2 regions of the Alkalihalobacillus sp. R86527 genome follow, and region 1 is predicted to be linked to the other one. Evidence: predicted binding sites of a transcription regulator. Region 1 holds the regulator's gene; the other holds the start of a gene.

What was found. Region 1 encodes CtsR, which represses protease genes until heat stress. Its sites were predicted from a motif close to ATGGTCAATAAAGGTCAAACA; they were not measured.
Region 2: the regulator CtsR is predicted to act here: its motif matches at 2,464-2,484, upstream of clpP (ATP-dependent Clp endopeptidase proteolytic subunit ClpP).

The regions. Positions count from the first base shown of each region.
Region 1 covers NZ_JAXHBW010000001.1:58,994-69,065, reverse strand. The annotation lists rRNA gene SJY16_RS00430 (16S ribosomal RNA) at 1-536, shown strand, start outside; rRNA gene SJY16_RS00425 (23S ribosomal RNA) at 798-3,726, shown strand; rRNA gene rrf (5S ribosomal RNA) at 3,966-4,082, shown strand; gene SJY16_RS00415 (MgtC/SapB family protein) at 4,417-5,130, shown strand; gene SJY16_RS00410 (CtsR family transcriptional regulator) at 5,276-5,740, shown strand; gene mcsA (protein-arginine kinase activator protein McsA) at 5,770-6,303, shown strand; gene mcsB (protein-arginine kinase McsB) at 6,303-7,397, shown strand; gene clpC (ATP-dependent protease ATP-binding subunit ClpC) at 7,394-9,835, shown strand; gene radA (DNA repair protein RadA) at 10,029-10,072, shown strand, end outside.
Region 2 covers NZ_JAXHBW010000001.1:753,004-763,075, reverse strand. The annotation lists gene rpoN (RNA polymerase factor sigma-54) at 1-890, opposite strand, end outside; gene SJY16_RS03845 (hypothetical protein) at 1,215-1,706, opposite strand; tRNA gene SJY16_RS03840 (tRNA-Arg) at 1,775-1,853, shown strand; gene SJY16_RS03835 (YhjD family protein) at 1,993-2,379, shown strand; gene clpP (ATP-dependent Clp endopeptidase proteolytic subunit ClpP) at 2,545-3,129, shown strand; gene SJY16_RS03825 (HPr family phosphocarrier protein) at 3,167-3,421, opposite strand; gene whiA (DNA-binding protein WhiA) at 3,658-4,599, opposite strand; gene SJY16_RS03815 (gluconeogenesis factor YvcK family protein) at 4,645-5,610, opposite strand; gene rapZ (RNase adapter RapZ) at 5,612-6,502, opposite strand; gene SJY16_RS03805 (8-oxo-dGTP diphosphatase) at 6,555-7,028, opposite strand; gene trxB (thioredoxin-disulfide reductase) at 7,312-8,262, opposite strand; gene SJY16_RS03795 (tetratricopeptide repeat protein) at 8,369-9,964, opposite strand.

The DNA.
Region 1 (10,072 bases):
TCCTAGAGATAGGACGTTCCCCTTCGGGGGACAGAGTGACAGGTGGTGCATGGTTGTCGTCAGCTCGTGTCGTGAGATGTTGGGTTAAGTCCCGCAACGAGCGCAACCCTTGATCTTAGTTGCCAGCATTCAGTTGGGCACTCTAAGGTGACTGCCGGTGACAAACCGGAGGAAGGTGGGGACGACGTCAAATCATCATGCCCCTTATGACCTGGGCTACACACGTGCTACAATGGACGGTACAAAGGGCTGCGACACCGCGAGGTGAAGCGAATCCCATAAAGCCGTTCTCAGTTCGGATTGTAGGCTGCAACTCGCCTGCATGAAGCCGGAATTGCTAGTAATCGCGGATCAGCATGCCGCGGTGAATACGTTCCCGGGCCTTGTACACACCGCCCGTCACACCACGAGAGTTTGTAACACCCGAAGTCGGTGAGGTAACCTTTTGGAGCCAGCCGCCGAAGGTGGGACAAATGATTGGGGTGAAGTCGTAACAAGGTAGCCGTATCGGAAGGTGCGGCTGGATCACCTCCTTTCTATGGAGAATTACGAGGCAACATTGGTTGCCAAACTTGCATGAGCGTTTCGTTTAGTTTTGAAAGAATGATTGTATTCTTTCAAAACAGGCTGATTTGATGAAGCATTAGCGGATTCAAGAAGTAGCCACGTTCCTTGAAAACTAGATAGCATAAACAACGACATCCAATAAAGAATTATTTTTTGCGTTATTTCTTAGTTAGTCACATCTTACGATGTGCATCGATGGAGTTAGAGACTTTGTTTCTAATGAAATCTAAGGTTAAGCTACTAAGGGCGCACGGTGGATGCCTTGGCACTAGAAGCCGATGAAGGACGGGACGAACACCGATATGCTTCGGGGAGCAGTAAGTACGCTTTGATCCGGAGATTTCCGAATGGGGGAACCCACCATCCGTAATGGGATGGTATCTATTTCTGAATACATAGGAGATAGAAGGCATACCCGGGGAACTGAAACATCTCAGTACCCGGAGGAAGAGAAAGCAATCGCGATTTCCTGAGTAGCGGCGAGCGAAACGGAATCAGCCCAAACCAGAGGGCTTGCCCTCTGGGGTTGTAGGACGTCTCATTGGAGTTACAAAGGCACGGATAGACGAAGCGACCTGGAAAGGTCCATCAGAGAAGGTAACAATCCTGTAGTCAAAATCCGCTGCCCTCCGAGACGGATCCTGAGTACGGCGGGACACGTGAAACCCCGTCGGAATCCGGGAGGACCATCTCCCAAGGCTAAATACTCTCTAGTGACCGATAGTGAACCAGTACCGTGAGGGAAAGGTGAAAAGCACCCCGGAAGGGGAGTGAAAGAGAACCTGAAACCGTGTGCCTACAACTAGTTGGAGCCCGTTAATGGGTGACAGCGTGCCTTTTGTAGAATGAACCGGCGAGTTACGATCCCGTGCAAGGTTAAGCCGAGAAGGCGGAGCCGCAGCGAAAGCGAGTCTGAATAGGGCGAAATAGTACGTGGTCGTAGACCCGAAACCGGGTGATCTACCCATGTCCAGGGTGAAGTTCAGGTAACACTGAATGGAGGCCCGAACCCACGCATGTTGAAAAATGCGGGGATGAGGTGTGGGTAGCGGTGAAATGCCAATCGAACCCGGAGATAGCTGGTTCTCTCCGAAATAGCTTTAGGGCTAGCCTCGCGGCAAGAATCTTGGAGGTAGAGCACTGATTGGACTAGGGGTCCCTACCGGATTACCGAATCCAGTCAAACTCCGAATGCCAACGATTTATCCGCGGGAGTCAGACTGCGAGTGATAAGATCCGTAGTCGAGAGGGAAACAGCCCAGACCACCAGCTAAGGTCCCAAAGTATACGTTAAGTGGAAAAGGATGTGGCGTTGCTTAGACAACCAGGATGTTGGCTTAGAAGCAGCCATCATTTAAAGAGTGCGTAATAGCTCACTGGTCGAGTGACGCTGCGCCGAAAATGTACCGGGGCTAAACGTATCACCGAAGCTGTGGATTGTCTTACGACAATGGTAGGAGAGCGTTCTAAGGGCTGCGAAGTCAGACCGAAAGGACTGGTGGAGCGCTTAGAAGTGAGAATGCCGGTATGAGTAGCGAAAGACAAGTGAGAATCTTGTCCGTCGAAAGCCCAAGGTTTCCTGAGGAAGGCTCGTCCGCTCAGGGTTAGTCGGGACCTAAGCCGAGGCCGAAAGGCGTAGGCGATGGATAACAGGTTGATATTCCTGTACCACCTCCTTTCCGTTTGAACGACGGGGGGACGCAGAAAGATAGGGAGAGCGCGCTGCTGGAAATGCGCGTCCAAGCGATTAGGCTGGTGAATAGGCAAATCCGTTCACCGCGAAGGCTGAGTCGTGATGGCGAGGGAATTAAGTACCGAAGTCCCTGATTCTACACTGCCAAGAAAAGCCTCTAGTGAGGAAAGAGGTGCCCGTACCGCAAACCGACACAGGTAGGCGAGGAGAGAATCCTAAGACGATCGGGAGAACTCTCGTTAAGGAACTCGGCAAAATGACCCCGTAACTTCGGGAGAAGGGGTGCTTCCTCGGGTGAATAGCCCAGGGGAGCCGCAGTGAAAAGATCCAAGCGACTGTTTAGCAAAAACACAGGTCTCTGCCAAGCCGCAAGGCGATGTATAGGGGCTGACACCTGCCCGGTGCTGGAAGGTTAAGAGGAGGGGTTATCCCTTACGGGAGAAGCTCTGAATCGAAGCCCCAGTAAACGGCGGCCGTAACTATAACGGTCCTAAGGTAGCGAAATTCCTTGTCGGGTAAGTTCCGACCCGCACGAAAGGTGCAACGACTTGGATACTGTCTCAACGAGAGACCCGGTGAAATTATAGTACCTGTGAAGATGCAGGTTACCCGCGACAGGACGGAAAGACCCCATGGAGCTTTACTGTAGCCTGATATTGGATTTTGGTACAGCTTGTACAGGATAGGTAGGAGCCATAGAAGCCGGACCGCTAGGTTCGGTGGAGGCGTCGGTGGGATACTACCCTGGCTGTACTGACATTCTAACCCAGCACCGTGATCCGGTGCGGAGACAGTGTCAGGTGGGCAGTTTGACTGGGGCGGTCGCCTCCTAAAGAGTAACGGAGGCGCCCAAAGGTTCCCTCAGAATGGTTGGAAATCATTCGCAGAGTGTAAAGGCACAAGGGAGCTTGACTGCGAGACCTACAAGTCGAGCAGGGACGAAAGTCGGGCTTAGTGATCCGGTGGTTCCGCATGGAAGGGCCATCGCTCAACGGATAAAAGCTACCCTGGGGATAACAGGCTTATCTCCCCCAAGAGTCCACATCGACGGGGAGGTTTGGCACCTCGATGTCGGCTCATCGCATCCTGGGGCTGAAGTAGGTCCCAAGGGTTGGGCTGTTCGCCCATTAAAGCGGTACGCGAGCTGGGTTCAGAACGTCGTGAGACAGTTCGGTCCCTATCCGTCGCGGGCGCAGGAAATTTGAGAGGAGCTGTCCTTAGTACGAGAGGACCGGGATGGACACACCGCTGGTGTACCAGTTGTTCCGCCAGGAGCATAGCTGGGTAGCTACGTGTGGAAGGGATAAGTGCTGAAAGCATCTAAGCATGAAGCCCCCCTCGAGATGAGATTTCCCACAGCGTCAAGCTGGTAAGATCCCTCAGAGATGATGAGGTTGATAGGTTCGGGGTGGAAGCGTGGCGACACGTGGAGCTGACGAATACTAATCGATCGAGGGCTTAACCAAAACGAAAAGTAAAGCAGGCTTGGTCATATTCGCAGACCATTGGAGCTCTTGAACAGAAGGCGTTTTTCGCCTGAAGTGAAAGAGTGAAATGGACAAGAATATAGCCTGCGGCACTAGACATCGCGAAAAAATATTGGAATACGTTGTTGAGTGCTATCTAGTTTTCAGGGAATGAAAAGAAGTTCGACTAAGTTCCACCACGTCCTGTGGTGAACATCGAACGACTAACATCCTGTCAGTCTAGTGATGAAGGCGAAGAGGTCACACCCGTTCCCATGCCGAACACGGAAGTTAAGCTCTTCAGCGCCGATGGTAGTTGGGGGATCTCCCCCTGCAAGAGTAGGACGTCGCTAGGCAAGTGAGAAGTCAGAGGTCATTATGATCTCTGGCTTTTTTATATGTTTTTTTCGTTTGAGTAGTACCGTGAGGTGGTATTCCATCATGATTTACATTCAAGAACATCCTCGAAAGCTTCGTAGGGGTGGGAGAAGCAAGAAATTCGAGGAAGCAAGTGAGACTGGACCGGAGTAGATAGTCGGAGATCTATGAGGATCCAGGATCGCGCAGCTGGGGAGTTCGCCGCATATTTCACACCGAGGATTGTTGGAACTCATACTAATATCGAACGTTAATTATTGCTAGAAGAAGGGTAATATAAAACGATAGAAAATTAAGAGAAAGGGATATCAAATGGAAGTATTAAATATCACACTAGCGGACAATTTTGGTACGATATCGCTACGTATCTTGATTGCGGCAGTATTAAGTGGAGTTATAGGAAGCGAGAGAGAATTCAAAAGGCATCCAGCAGGTTTTAGAACTCATATTCTTGTTGGTGTTGGAGCATGTTTGATGATGTTATTATCTTTGTTTGGTTTTGAAGATTACAATGAAACGCATGCGAATATTAATTTTGACCCTTCTCGTATTCCATCATATGTTATTAGTGGTATAGGATTTTTAGGCGCTGGTACTATTTTAGCGAATGGTTGGACAGTAAGGGGACTAACCACTGCAGCATCGATTTGGGTAGTTGCTGGAATAGGATTGGTAGTAGGAGTAGGGATGTTGTATGAAGCTGTTTTCACAACATTGATTGTTGTGTTGAGCTTGGTTTTCTTAAGTAAAATCGAGAAACTCTACATGTCTAAATCTCAACATTGGATCAATCTATTTGTAGAAGAAGGACTATCGTTAAAATCCGTTATAGAAAAAATCGAAGAAATGAATATTAGCGTTCTAGAAATGAAAACAGACGACCCGAAAGAAACTCATTACGAAAGGGACGAAAGAATTTACACGTATTCAATTCTTGTTAATACAAATAATTCAATGAAACTCTCGACTCTTGTGGATCATCTTAAAGAAATTGATAAGATAAAAAGAATAAATTGCAAGGAATGAATGCACTATTTCTGGGAATGATGGTAAGGTTCACGTCCGCAATATGAAGAGACATGTTACTTTCCAATACACAAGAAACACGTTATAATATACTTAACGTCAAATATAGTCAAAGTCAGTTTGGGGACGGAGAGGAGGCAGAGTAGTGCGAAATGTTTCCGATGTAATTGAAGCATATATTAAAAAAATCTTGATGGTAGAAGGTAGAGATGCCGTTGAGATTAAAAGAAGTGAGATTGCTGATAAGTTTCAATGTGTTCCTTCACAGATTAATTATGTTATCAACACCCGCTTTACGATTGAAAAAGGATATATTGTGGAAAGTAAAAGGGGTGGAGGCGGTTATATAAGAATTTTGAAGGTGAAACCCGAAACTCATGCGGATTTAATTGATGACATGCTTAATATTGTAAAAAATCAAGTGCCACAGGCAGTATCTGAAAATATTATTCTTAGGCTGTTAGAAGAAGAGGTAATATCGGGTCGGGAAGCGAAGTTAATGCTAAGTGTTCTCGATCGAACAGTTATTACTATTGAATTACCACTTCGAGACCACCTAAGAGCGAATATGTTGCGTGCAATGCTGACGGCACTGAAGTATAAACAATAGCATTAGTGTACAAATAGGAGGGTTGCCCTATGACCTGCCAGGAATGTGGTGAGCGTCCTGCTACGCTCCATTTCACCAAGATTGTAAATGGACAAAAAACAGAATTCCATATCTGTGAAATGTGTGCCAAAGAAAAAGGTGATGTTGAGCCAGGCACTAACCATTTTTCTATCCATAACTTATTATCGGGGTTACTAAATTTTGAAACACCAATCAACGAAAGTTCTTCACACCCTATTTACAATAAAGAGCGACAAAGTTGTCCGAAATGTGGGCTAACGTATCAACAGTTCACGCAAGTTGGTCGATTTGGTTGTTCAGAGTGTTACAATACGTTTTCAGAAAACCTTGATCCTATATTTAAAAAGGTTCATGGTGGTAATTCTGTTCATTCTGGTAAATTACCAAAACGCGCTGGAGCAGCGATCGAAATTGAACGTAAAGTTCAAAACCTCCGAAGTAAGATGCAAGAGTATATTCAGCAGGAGGAATTTGAAAAAGCTGCTGAAACTAGAGATTTAATTCGTTCTCTCGAATATAAAGCGTCGGAAGGGGGAGAATGATGTCACTTCAGCGTTTTATTAGCGAAGCTGTTAGCCCATGGATGAAAGACGAAGGACCAGATTCAGATATCGTTATGAGTAGTCGAATAAGATTTGCTCGTAATTTGAAAAATTATGTTTTTCCTGTACTTTCTAATGGGAAACAAAACTTAGAAGTTCTTGAAAGTGTTAGAACTAAATTTAATGAAGCACCCAATGAACAGATTGGGCAACTAGAACTAATTGAGATAGAAGCACTAAAGCCAACTCAAAAAAGAGTTCTAGTAGAGAAACACCTGGTTAGCCCCAACCTTGTAGAACAATCCAAAAATGGAGCAGTTTTACTTAGTGAAAATGAGACGATCAGCATTATGATTAATGAGGAAGATCATTTTCGTATTCAATGTTTGAAGGCTGGGTTTAGACTTAAGGAAGCATTAAATCTCGCAAACTCTCTTGATGACTGGATTGAAAGTAAAGTTGATTATGCGTTTGATAAACGAAAAGGGTATTTAACTAGCTGTCCGACGAATGTTGGAACAGGGATGAGAGCTTCAGTGATGATGCATTTACCAGCATTAGTGTTAACACAGCAGTTAAATCACATTATCCCCGCCATTAATCAACTTGGCCTTGTTGTTAGAGGGAGTTATGGTGAGGGAAGTGAAGCCCAGGGTAATATTTTTCAAATTTCTAATCAAATTACGCTAGGTAAAAGTGAAACAGATATTATCGAGGACCTTCAGGGTGTGGTTAGGCAAGTAATTGAAAAAGAACGCTCAGCAAGAAGGATGTTGCTAGATAATTCAAGAATTGAATTAGAAGACAGAATATATCGTTCTTTAGGAATTCTTGAGAATAGCAGAATCATTCAATCGAAGGAAGCTGCCAAGTGCCTTTCAAATGTTCGATTAGGAATTGATATCGGTCTTGTTGCTGGTATAACTAAGTCAATACTTAATGAGCTAGTTATTTTAACTCAACCAGGTTTTCTTCAGCAATATGCAGGAGCTAGTCTTAATCCTGCAGAACGAGATATTAAACGAGCTACATTAATCAGAGAACGACTTGAACTAGAAAAACAATTGAAGAAATCGGAGGGTGATGAACGATGATGTTTGGACGATTTACAGAGCGTGCTCAAAAAGTGCTCGCATTAGCGCAGGAAGAAGCCATTCGTCTTGGTCATAACAATGTCGGGACAGAACATATCCTATTAGGCTTGATTCGTGAAGGTGAAGGGATAGCTGCTAAGGCATTGACTGCTCTTGGGCTTGGTTCTGAAAAAATCCAAAAAGAAGTAGAGAAGCTAATTGGGAGAGGACAGGATTCTGTTCAATCCATTCACTATACACCTCGTGCAAAAAAAGTAATTGAACTATCAATGGATGAAGCTCGTAAACTAAGTCACTCTTATGTTGGAACAGAGCATATTCTGTTAGGTTTAATACGTGAAGGTGAAGGAGTAGCAGCACGAGTACTTAATAACCTTGGCGTTAGTTTAAATAAAGCTCGTCAGCAGGTTCTACAACTTTTAGGAAGTAACGAAAGCTCTTCATCTAGTCATCAGGGAGCAGGAGCTAGTGCAAATACTCCAACTCTAGATGGCCTTGCTCGAGATTTAACTGTAATTGCACGTGACGGTGGCCTGGACCCAGTAATTGGTCGTAGCAAAGAAATCGAACGGGTAATCGAAGTGTTAAGCCGTAGAACAAAGAATAACCCAGTTCTTATTGGTGAACCTGGTGTAGGTAAAACAGCGATTGCTGAAGGGCTTGCACAACAAATCATTAATAACGAAGTTCCGGAAACTCTTCGTGATAAGCGTGTTATGACACTAGATATGGGAACTGTAGTAGCTGGTACGAAGTATCGTGGTGAATTCGAAGACCGTCTAAAGAAAGTGATGGATGAAATTCGTCAGGCAGGAAACATCATTCTATTCATTGATGAGCTACACACATTAATCGGCGCTGGAGGAGCGGAAGGTGCAATCGATGCATCTAACATCTTAAAGCCAGCACTAGCACGTGGTGAGCTACAATGTATCGGAGCAACTACACTAGATGAGTATAGAAAGTATATTGAGAAAGATGCAGCATTAGAGCGTCGTTTCCAACCGATCCAAGTAAACGAACCTACGAGTGATGAATCAGCGCTTATCCTAAAAGGTTTACGGGATCGCTATGAAGCTCACCATCGTGTGACGATTACAGACGAAGCAATTGACGCTGCAGTGAAGCTTTCTGATCGCTACATTTCTGATCGCTTCCTACCAGACAAAGCCATTGACTTAATTGATGAAGCTGCTTCAAAAGTACGTCTACGTTCCTATACTGCTCCTCCAAACTTAAAAGAACTAGATAAAAAGCTTGAAGAAGTTCGCAAGGAGAAAGATGCAGCAGTTCAGAGTCAAGAGTTTGAGAAAGCAGCATCTTTACGAGATTCTGAGCAACGCTTGAGAGAAGAACTTGAGCAGACAAAGAAAGAATGGAAAGAAAAGCAAGGTAAAGAGAATCAGGAGGTTTCCCCTGATGATATTGCGATTGTGGTAGCAAATTGGACCGGAATTCCTGTCTCTAAACTTGAAGAACAAGAAACAGAGCGTTTGTTGAAAATGGAAGAGATTCTTCATAATCGCTTGATTGGGCAAGAAGAAGCTGTTAAATCCATTTCAAAAGCGGTTCGAAGAGCACGAGCGGGGCTTAAAGATCCGAAGCGACCGATTGGATCATTCATTTTCTTAGGACCTACTGGTGTAGGTAAAACAGAACTTGCAAGAGCAGTTGCTGAAACTCTCTTCGGTGAAGAAGATTCGGTCATCAGAATCGACATGTCAGAATATATGGAGAAACATGCAACGTCTAGACTAGTAGGATCACCTCCAGGTTATGTAGGTTATGAAGAAGGTGGCCAGCTTACTGAAAAGGTTAGACGTAAGCCATATTCCGTTATTTTGCTTGACGAAATTGAAAAAGCACACCCAGATGTATTTAACATCCTTTTACAAGTGTTAGAAGATGGACGTTTAACTGATTCTAAAGGGCGTGTAGTTGATTTCCGTAATACAGTCGTTATTATGACTTCAAACGTAGGAGCAAGCACATTGAAGCGTAATAAATACGTTGGTTTTACAACGGGATCTGAAGGCGAAGAATATCAAGATATGAAAGATAAAGTGATGGATGAGCTGAAGAAGACGTTCCGTCCAGAATTCTTGAACCGTATCGATGAAATCATTGTGTTCCACTCTCTCGAGAAGAGACACTTGAAAGAAATCATCGTTCTCATGGCGAACCAGCTTAAGAATCGTCTTTCAGACCACGGTATTGATTTCGAACTTTCTGATCTGGCTCTCGATAAGATTGCAGAAGAGGGTTATGATCCAGATTATGGAGCTCGTCCGTTAAGAAGAGCCCTTCAACGTCACATCGAAGACCGCCTTTCTGAAGAGCTATTAAGAGGAAACATCGAGAAAGGTCAGCGAGTGAAAATCGACTACAACAATGATGATTTCGTAGTTGAAACACTGTCTGAAGCGACATCTAAGTAAAGAGATTTAACCGGAAGGCTGCTGTCTTCCGGTTTTCTAATTTTAATAGGCATGTTTCGAATCAATTAAGGGAAAAGGAAAATGAGCAGTATTTTCCACTACATATGCAAGTGTTGTAAGGTCATAGGACCTTGAAAATTATGATATGATAATAAAAGAAAAAGTGTTCGGTAAAGTAAAGGTGGGGAAGAGCTTGGCTAAGAAAAAGACGAAATTTATGTGTCAGGACTGTGGGTA
Region 2 (10,072 bases), 690 kb from region 1:
ACCTCCATAATCGAGCGTAGCGTTTGTTTCCGCTGTTCAATACTCTTTATCAGCCAGTTGACTTGCTGATATTTACCTCTTATATAATGAGCTACTTCGCCTTTTTCAAACGATTGGTAGGCTTTGCTTATTTTCATAGAGGGCAAATCATCATCTAGTAATTTAATCGTGTATGTTCCATCATTCTCTTGAATAATGATGTCCGGGGCAACGTAATGTGTTTTATCCGTATACCACTTTAACCCTGGCCTTGGATCTAGCCTAGCGATAACATCCGATGCTAATTGAATATCCTCAAGGTTCACTTGATATTCTTTTGAAAGCTCTCGAAACTTCCTTTGTGCTAGCGCTTTCAAATTTTCTCTTGCAAGCTTACGAGCAAGCATATCGATAGGCGAAGTGGAATGAATCTGTAAACAAAGACACTCCCCTAAATTACGGCCACCAATTCCTGGCTCAAGTGATTGCAATACATGAACGGCATCTTCAAATTCACGATCAGTCAATCGAAACTGTGAGATAACCTCTTGATCGCGAGTTAGTAAGTATCCAGTTTCATCTATATTATCTATCAAATAATGGATAACCTTTGCTTGGTGATGCGATAGATTCAAACATCGCACTTGTTCATGGAGCTCATCGTTCAAACTTTTTCCTCGTTCTGCTACATAGTCTAGCGGATCAGTGCGTTCGCCCCCGTATGAGTTTTTCAAACGAATGCCTGCTTCCCATGACGGCGTCTGGAGTTCAATAAGAGGATTCTCAAGCGCCTCTTCTTTAATATATTCCATCAACTCTATAGTCGAATATTGAAGAATGGCTATTGCCTGACGCAATTGAGTTGTCATTACGAGTTGCGTTGTCTGTTTTTGTATTAATCCTAATTCCATCGCAATCCCTCCACCTTTATCATACTATATTGATTCAGCTTATGGTATGAGGAAAACGATAATGACCTGAATTTTCAATCATTTACCAAGTTATGTGCCTCCTTTTCATAAAAATAAGCAATGCGCCCACTCAATCCCCTATGATTCGACATACACTGCTATACAGAGAGAAAAAAAGGAGGCAAAAACCATGGATTTAACTGTATATGGTATTGCTTTGCTTCCAATCATCATTGGAATTGTCCAACTTTTTAAGGTGTTTGGTTTTCCGGCTAGGTTTCTTCCTTTGCTTTCAGTTGGGGTAGGAATCGTCATGAGCTATATTTATATTGACCCGGATTTCAAAAAAGCCTTTTTAATTGGACTCTGGCTAGGGTTATGCGCTTCTGGTATGCATTCAGGCTTAAAGCATACGATGAATGGAGCAAGCAAAAAACCAGTTGACCGAGAAAATGACAAGCCCGTTAAGAAGCAATAATCTCTAATTTTCAAGAGTGGACAAGGTTCACTCTTTTTTTTGACTTGTTTTTCTTCTTCAAGATCCAACCAACTAAGCATCTCTTTCACAACGTTATTCAGCTTTGTCGTAACGACCTGAGTTCCGTACACCTTCTTCGCATTCTCAATGGTTTCTATCACTTTAGGTTCAAATTGAATCAATGGCTCGTCTTCTTCTGATTCATTGTACAATTCAACGACCTTCTCAAGTCCCTCAGTAATACGATCGATCGCATCACTTAATGACTTACTTTCTTCACGTTTTACCTTCAACAAAACCCCTACTTTCACCATATTTATAGCCTTAGTGTTTGTCACTTTCAACCAAAAAATCACCTTGCAAAAAAAATACCGTTCACGTATAATAATCCTTGCGCTCAACATATGCGCCCGTAGCTCAGTAGGATAGAGCGGTGGTTTCCGGTACCACGTCTGTCGGGGGTTCGAATCCCTCCGGGCGCACCAATTACATAATTCTAATCCCCTTTCATCTGGAAGGGGATTTTTTGCGTCTTCAACCAATCGGAACGAGTGGGTTCTTGACGTCTCATTCGTCTCATAGTATTGTAATATCAAACATATGTTCTTATAGGCGGTGAAGATCATGTTCCGATTAAATAAAGAGGAAGCAAGTGCTGTTCGGGATTATTTATTGCTTCCTTATGTTAAAAAGGTACTGGAACTCGATGCTGCATGGATTAATCACTCTAAGATGAAGCTTCCACGCCCTTATTTGGAACTGATCAACCAGGCTTTTTCTCTAGCTTCAACAGACCTAAAGGATGCAAAGTCAGTTCTTCATAGGCAAAACATCACTGCTTCAGTTCAGGATACTAAGGAAGATATGGTCGTTTATCTAGTCTACTGTCGCGGATACAACCAAACATATCGGTATACATCAGTCCAAATTAGAAACCTAGTTGAGAGAAGAATTGCAGGCTACTTTTTAACTGATCATCGATTTAAAAAAAGACAGGTTCGTTCTGTTTAAAACGAGTGATAGCGGGGAAAATGGAGGTATGTAGAAGCAGCTAATGAGTAGCTTCAAAATAAATGGTTAAAAAGAACAGCACTTTATTTGACCTATATTGACCTTTTCGGTATGATGAACTTACAGCAACTACATATTTGAATGAATATAAGGGAGGAATTTTTAATGGTATTAATTCCAACGGTTATCGAACAAACAAACCGCGGTGAAAGAGCTTATGACATCTACTCTCGTCTTCTTAAGGACCGCATTATTATGCTTGGAACGGCAATCGACGACAACGTTTCTAACGCAGTCGTAGCACAGCTTCTTTTCCTTGCTGCAGAAGATCCAGACAAAGATATCTCTCTTTACATCAATAGCCCAGGTGGATCAATCACAGCTGGAATGGCAATCTACGATACAATGCAATTCATTAAACCAAAAGTGTCTACCATCTGTATCGGAATGGCTGCATCAATGGGAGCATTCCTACTTGCGGCTGGTGAGCCAGGTAAACGTTATGCTCTTCCAAACAGTGAAGTAATGATTCACCAACCACTAGGTGGTACGCAAGGTCAAGCTTCTGATATTGAAATCCATGCGAAGCGTATTATCCAAATGCGTGAGAAGCTTAACAAAATTCTTGCAGAGCGTACTGGTCAACCTCTAGACACAATCGACCGAGATACTGATCGTGACCGTTTCATGGAAGCAAATGAAGCGAAAGAATACGGCTTGATCGATGAAGTTATGGAGAAAAAAGCATAGTAAACAAAAAGGTTGCCGTCACGGCAACCTTTTTTCTTTAATCTTTTTGAATGAACTCAATGAGAGAGGATACAGCTTCCTCTTCATCATTTCCATCAACTGTAATCACAACAGAAGAGCCAGAGCCTACTGCAAGACTCATGATCCCCATAATACTCTTCGCATTAACTTTTTTACCGTCTTTTTCAAGAAAGATATCGGAGTTATATCGATTTGCCTCTTGTACAAAAAGTGCGGCAGGTCTTGCTTGTAATCCTGTTTCTAACGTAACAACAACTTCTTTTTGAACCACTTTTCCATTCCTCCTTAATTCATAAAGCCTTTATTCTCTTGTAAGAAAGCGCTATCTTAAATAATGAAAAAAAATAAGTATATGCCCTTCTTTATTCATTTATTCAGATTCTCTCAACAGGATTCCATTTAATTTGAATTATAAACTTCATGGATATTTTTATGTTTAAGTAGAATCAAGACGCCTTATAGAAAATCAAGCCCGCACCACTCGCGCAGGCTTTTCTTTTCTAACGCTTATGTTATTGGTTTCCCTGCACGGAGCTTTTCAGCTAACTGGTCGATCTTACGCAGCCTATGATTGATTCCAGACTTACTGATCGCACCTCCAGTTAACATTTCTCCAAGTTCCTTAAGGGTTACATCCTGGTGCTTAACTCTTAGTTCAGCAATTTCTCTTAATTTATCAGGAAGGATTTCTAACCCAACTTCATTCTGAATAAATCGAATGTTTTCCACCTGTCGGAATGCAGCACCAACTGTTTTATTTAAATTGGCGGTCTCACAATTCACGATACGATTAACTGAGTTTCGCATATCTTTCATAATTCGTACGTCTTCAAAGTACAGTAGCGCCTGGTGAGCACCTACTACACTTAAAAACTCTGTGATTTTTTCGCCTTCTTTAATATAAACGATATATCCTTTTTTCCGCTCGAGCATTTTGGCATTCAGATCGAACTGATTCATAAGCTCACACAACGACTCGGTATGCTCTTCATACATCGAAAATATCTCTAAATGGTAGGAGGTTTCTGGGTGATTGATCGACCCTCCTGCGAGAAAAGCACCTCTTAAGTATGCCCGTTTGCAACAGGCTCGCTTTGTAAAATCACTCGGGATTGTTCTCGTGAACATGAACGCATTGTCCATAATTCCAAGATCTTCAAGTAGATCTCTTGCTTTAGCAGACACACGAACGATATAGACATTATTCTTCTTGAGACGCATCTTCTTACGTACAAGTAATTCCACATCGTAATTATATAGTCGTTTGATAAGCGTATAAATTCTTCTCGCAATCGCAGCATGTTCAGTGGGAATATTAAGAATCAATTGTCTGTTTCCAAATGATATCGATCCGTTCATCCTGATAAGGGCTGCGAGTTCTGACCTCGAGCAGCACGGTTTACTTTCGAGCTGTGTTAATTCTTTCTTTGTATCGGCAGCAAATGACATCGCTATCCCCCCTTTACCATGCAGGGGCCCATTGACCCATTACCATTATTTCTTCTTTTCTAATAAAGATAATAGAATAGAAGAGATTTTAATGGCATCGTGACGTACATACTTCTCATCATATTGAATAATTTTATCACTGATTACTTCAAAACCAAAGCTCTTTAGCCTATTTTCGTCATATTGCACAACTTCTGCATGCTCTTTTGCATAACGCTTTGCGTAATAGGGTGGAATTACTTGTTTGTTTACAATAATCGTTTCAATAAGTTTGTGGTCAATATGATCAATGAGTGCCTGTACATGGTCACTTGCAGTATAATTTTCTGTTTCACCTTGCTGGGTCATTACGTTACACACATACACTTTACGAGCATTGGATTGACTAATTTCATCTGCAATACCAGGAACAAGCAAGTTTGGTAGTATGCTCGTATAAAGACTACCTGGTCCAAGCACGATTAAATCAGCGTTTCGAATCGCATCCAAAGAGTCTGGCAAAGCTTTTATTCCAGGAGGTGATAGAAAAACTTTCTTAATGGTTTTATTCATTTTCGGAATTTGAGATTCACCTTTTACGAACGTTCCATCTCGCATTTCAGCATGTAGGACCACACTTTGATTCGAAGCTGGAAGGACTTTCCCTCGCACATTAAGAACGCGACACATCTCCCGAACGCCTTGGACGAAGTCTCCCGTAATGTCCGTCATAGCAGCTAGCATGAGATTTCCAAGTGAATGACCTGATAACCCGTTACCATTTTTGAAACGATGCTGCATTAAGCCTTCTAACAATGGTTCGACCTCAGCTAAGGCAGTTATTACGTTTCGCACATCACCAGGTGGAGGGATATCAAACTCATCACGTAAGCGACCAGAGCTCCCACCATCATCAGCTACAGTGACGATAGCCGTAATATCGACTGGGAATGTCTTAAGTCCACGAAGCAATACCGAAAGGCCGGTGCCTCCACCAATTACAACAACCTTCGGAAGTTTTGTGTCTGTCATATTATTTGCGACCCTTTCCTTTTTCAATATCCCTGTGTGTAATATTCGTTCGATATTCTGATTCAAAATGATGGCCGATGTGTTCCGCGAAAGCAACAGATCGATGCTTTCCTCCAGTACATCCAATGCCGATGACAAGCTGACTTTTGCCTTCCCTTTTATATTGCGGAAGCATGTATGCCAGCATATCGATTAGCTTATTCAAAAACGTCTGTGTTTCTTTCCACTTAAATACATAATTCGATACTTCTTCATCTACTCCTGTTTTGGGACGCAAGTGGTCAACATAATGAGGATTAGGTAAAAATCGAATGTCGAAAACGAGGTCAGCGTCAATTGGAATGCCGTATTTAAAACCAAAAGACATCACATTTACACCAAAGTTTTCTTTTTCATTTGAGGAGAAACGATCCATGATTTTTTCTCTAAGCTGAATAGGCTTTATATCGCTTGTATCAATGATTTGCTGAGAACGTCCTTTCAGCTCTTCAAGCATCTCCCGCTCTACTTTTATTCCTTCAAGAGGGAGTCCTTCTGGAGCGAGTGGGTGAGATCGCCTCGTCTCTTTATATCGTCTAACAAGCGCTGAGTCACTAGAATCAAGATACAGAATTTCAGCATCTAATCGGTCATTCGTGCGAAGTAAATCTACTGCTTCTAACAGATGCTCAAAGAAATCCCCACCTCGTAAATCCATGACTAGAGCAACTTTGTCTAGTTTCCCTTCGGAGTTTTCGATCATTTCAACAAATTTCGGTAACAATGCTGGAGGTAAATTATCGATACAGAAATATCCCATATCTTCAAAACACTGCATCGCTACCGTTTTTCCGGCACCGCTCATTCCAGTAATAATGACCATATGAATTCGTTTATCTATAAGTTCGGCCATTCTCCCCACTCCATTTCTCATTTCTCGGATTATAATATGGCAATTAGATGTATTACGATGGATCTAGTCGATAAGAAAGCAGTTTGAAGTCAGGTGTATAGGTAAAGGTTCCATAAATAATGCCGTGGCCCTTCATCATGTAATCGAGAATATGATAGTCCCCAGGGGCCATCGGTAGCTCACTAACATCCTCTGAGTTTATCCAAGCTACTTTCCCTTCGGAAGATTGCTCAACAGGTTCTCCATCATATTTAGTGGAGAGGAACGTAAACATCATCCATTCTGATTTAATAACATCATTCTCTTTAATAATAAACGTAAAAATCCCCTTTAGCTTGGGATCTTTTAGATAAACACCAGTTTCTTCTCGGAACTCCCTAATCACCGAATCTCGGATCGATTCTTCTGATTCCATCTTTCCACCAGGTGCAACCCACCAACCACGTCTTGGCTTTTGTAGGAGTAGAACTCGATTATTAGGTTCGTCAAATAAAATACAGTTTGTTACACGTTGCACAATTGTCACCTCAATTCGGCATCTACTTTTTGTACAGGGCTTCTCCCTTAAACCGTACAATCATCTAAATTTCTAATCATAGTATACTATGATTGTTTAGCATGAACAATGTAAGTGGATTATAGCCAAAAAAAAGAGCACGGGCTAAGTCATGCCCGTGCAAAAAGTAACTATTTTAAAAGGGGGTCAAATCTATTTATATTGTACCCCATCATTATTTCATAGCTGTTACAGCAGAGTTAAAAGCGAATTACGCCTCTTCGTAACAGGCACCACCCGCTTTTTGTCGAACTTAGACGAGTGATTTCTTATTAGCGTCTTCAAGGGTTTCGATATAATGCTGAACAGATTGAGCAGCGATACTACCATCACCAGTTGCAGTTACAATTTGGCGAAGCATTTTGTCACGGATATCTCCAGCTGCGAAGATTCCTGGCACTTCTGTAGCCATCTGTTCATCAGTAACAATGTAACCTTCTTCATTAATAATGTTTAAGCCTTTTACTGCCTGGTTCAATGGAAGCATACCGATATAGATAAAGACACCATCTGCTTCAAAGTCTCTTTCTTCTCCTGTTTCTGTGTTCACAAGAACAGTCTTACTCACTTTGCCATTCTCTCCTGCGATTTCTTTCACGGTGTGGTTCCAAATGAAATCGATCTTCTCATTATCAAACGCACGCTGTTGGAGAATTTTTTGAGCACGAAGCTGATCTCGACGGTGAACGATCGTTACTTTTGAAGCAAAGCGAGTTAGATATACGCCTTCCTCAACAGCAGAATCTCCGCCACCTACAACGACTAGTTCTTTGTTCTTAAAGAATGCTCCATCACATACTGCACAGTAAGAAACCCCACGACCACTATACTCTGCTTCACCTGGAACGCCAAGTTTCTTATATTCTGCACCGCTCGTTACGATGACAGCCTTACCTCGGAACTCCTGGTTGCCTGAGACAACGGTCTTGTAGTCTTTATCATCTCTGATTTCTTTCACATCACCGTATTGATATTGCGCACCAAATTTCTTAGCGTGCTCGAACATTTTTGTTGAAAGATCTGGTCCTAGGATATGATCGAATCCTGGATAGTTTTCAACATCTTCTGTATTAGCCATCTGGCCACCTGGAATCCCACGCTCAATCATCAAAACGTCAAGGTTTGCGCGAGAAGTATAGACAGCTGCAGTCATTCCTGCAGGTCCAGCGCCAACAATAATTACATCATATATTTCTTCACTCATGTGTTTCACTTCCCTCACGTCAAAATCTATTTATATTAATTATTAAAAAGTAATATTTCTTATCTAGTATACTAACTGATGTTAAAAGGAAAGTCTACCAGGTTGCTTATAGTTCTCTTTTCGCCAATAGGTTCGTAAGTTTCTTCCGATAGGCATGCACAGTTGAACTAGATATATTAAATATCTTAGCAACTTCAGACTGTGATACTTCCATCGCGTTTAACTTCTTCCACATATATAGCATCGCCGCAGCAATTCCTTTTGAATTTTGAAAGAACTCTTTATTACGTTGTAGCTTAACATAGCAAGGTAACCACACGGTAGAAATGAGCTCATGTAATTCAGCATCAGTTAAATAAGATTGCTCAAGCTCAGCAATGACACGCATACCTGCCGTGACATGTTCTGCAAAATCACTGTAGGTCTTCATCGTGACAACTTGATCCTGCTCATGAATACTAACCTCTTCACCCGAAAGAGTAAGTGCAATATAGGCAGATAGCTCTTTAATAAGGAGTGGTTCATCCTTACTTTTACAATAAGATTGAAGAATGGAAGCTCCTGCAGGGTCTCTCTTCGTATAAAGGAGCATTAAATGTGTCATTCGTGCATGATAATCATGCTTCTGCACACTATCCCTTACATCCCTTGGAGCTTGGAGACGATAGTTGATCCGGTCAGTCGTCAATGTACCTTCACTCAATGCATCGAGATGAGAAATTGCAATCTCATTCGTAGAATCAAGCTGCTTTATTTTTTCCCAGTACCGCTTTGCGACTTCAGGTTGCTTAAGGTGAAAAGCAGATACTGCTAACCAGTGATAGAATGGAACATTCCATTCTGGGCGCGTCACTTCTACTTTTCTTAACCAGTAGTAAGCTAACTTATGCTCTTCAAGGAATCCTAGCGTGCTACCTAGTTTGTATCGATGGTCAACGTGAATCGGATAAACGTTCTTGAGCCTTTCGACCATGACATCCCGCTTAACGTGCTGCCCAAGGAAATCATAAAATATAGCAAGGTTACAAACCGCGTTTAAATTCCCCTCATTTTTGGTTAACACCAGATCGAGAACCTGAATCGCTTCATCATACTGCTCGTTATAAAAATAGGCTAGTGCCAAATTATTATATGCAGGCCAAAATTCAGTATAAACACCAGTCATATTTTCCAAAAGTTCGATTGCTTCTGTAAATCTTCCTGATTCAATCGCACCTCTGGCTTCTTCATGTTCCTGGATGAGGCTTTCTTCGCCTAATTCTCCAGGTACAGCTTCTTCTTGCTCAAATGAAATCAGTTCTACAAGTTCTTCTGCATCTTCAAGAAACTCACCATCCGGCTCATTCGAAAGATAAGTATTTGCATGCTTTTCTGCTTGTTGAAACAGTCCCATATGAGCATAGTTGTTTGCTAGAAAGAAATAGCATTCATATAAGTCAGGATCAAGATCATCAAGAACAAACGTCAGCCAATTATTCGATGCTTCATATTCGCCTAATTCTGCAAGGACCGCCGCCAATTGACATATATAATCGACCTCTTCGGGCTCAAGCTTTACAGCTCTTTCGAGATGCTGTCTTGCTTTATCAAGGTTCCGTTGTTGATAGGCACGCATTGCCTTCTTAAAAAAATAATCTCCGTTCTGCACGAACGGAATCAAACGGCCTTTTATGTCCGAAGAAGCATGAAGTTCTTTCCTCATGTTTTCCCCCATTACTTTCTAAAAATAGTTCTATACCAGTCATGTCCGTTCAAAAGTATAACATACATCTGTTTCCAATCGTGTAGGAAAAATCTATGAAAGAATGAA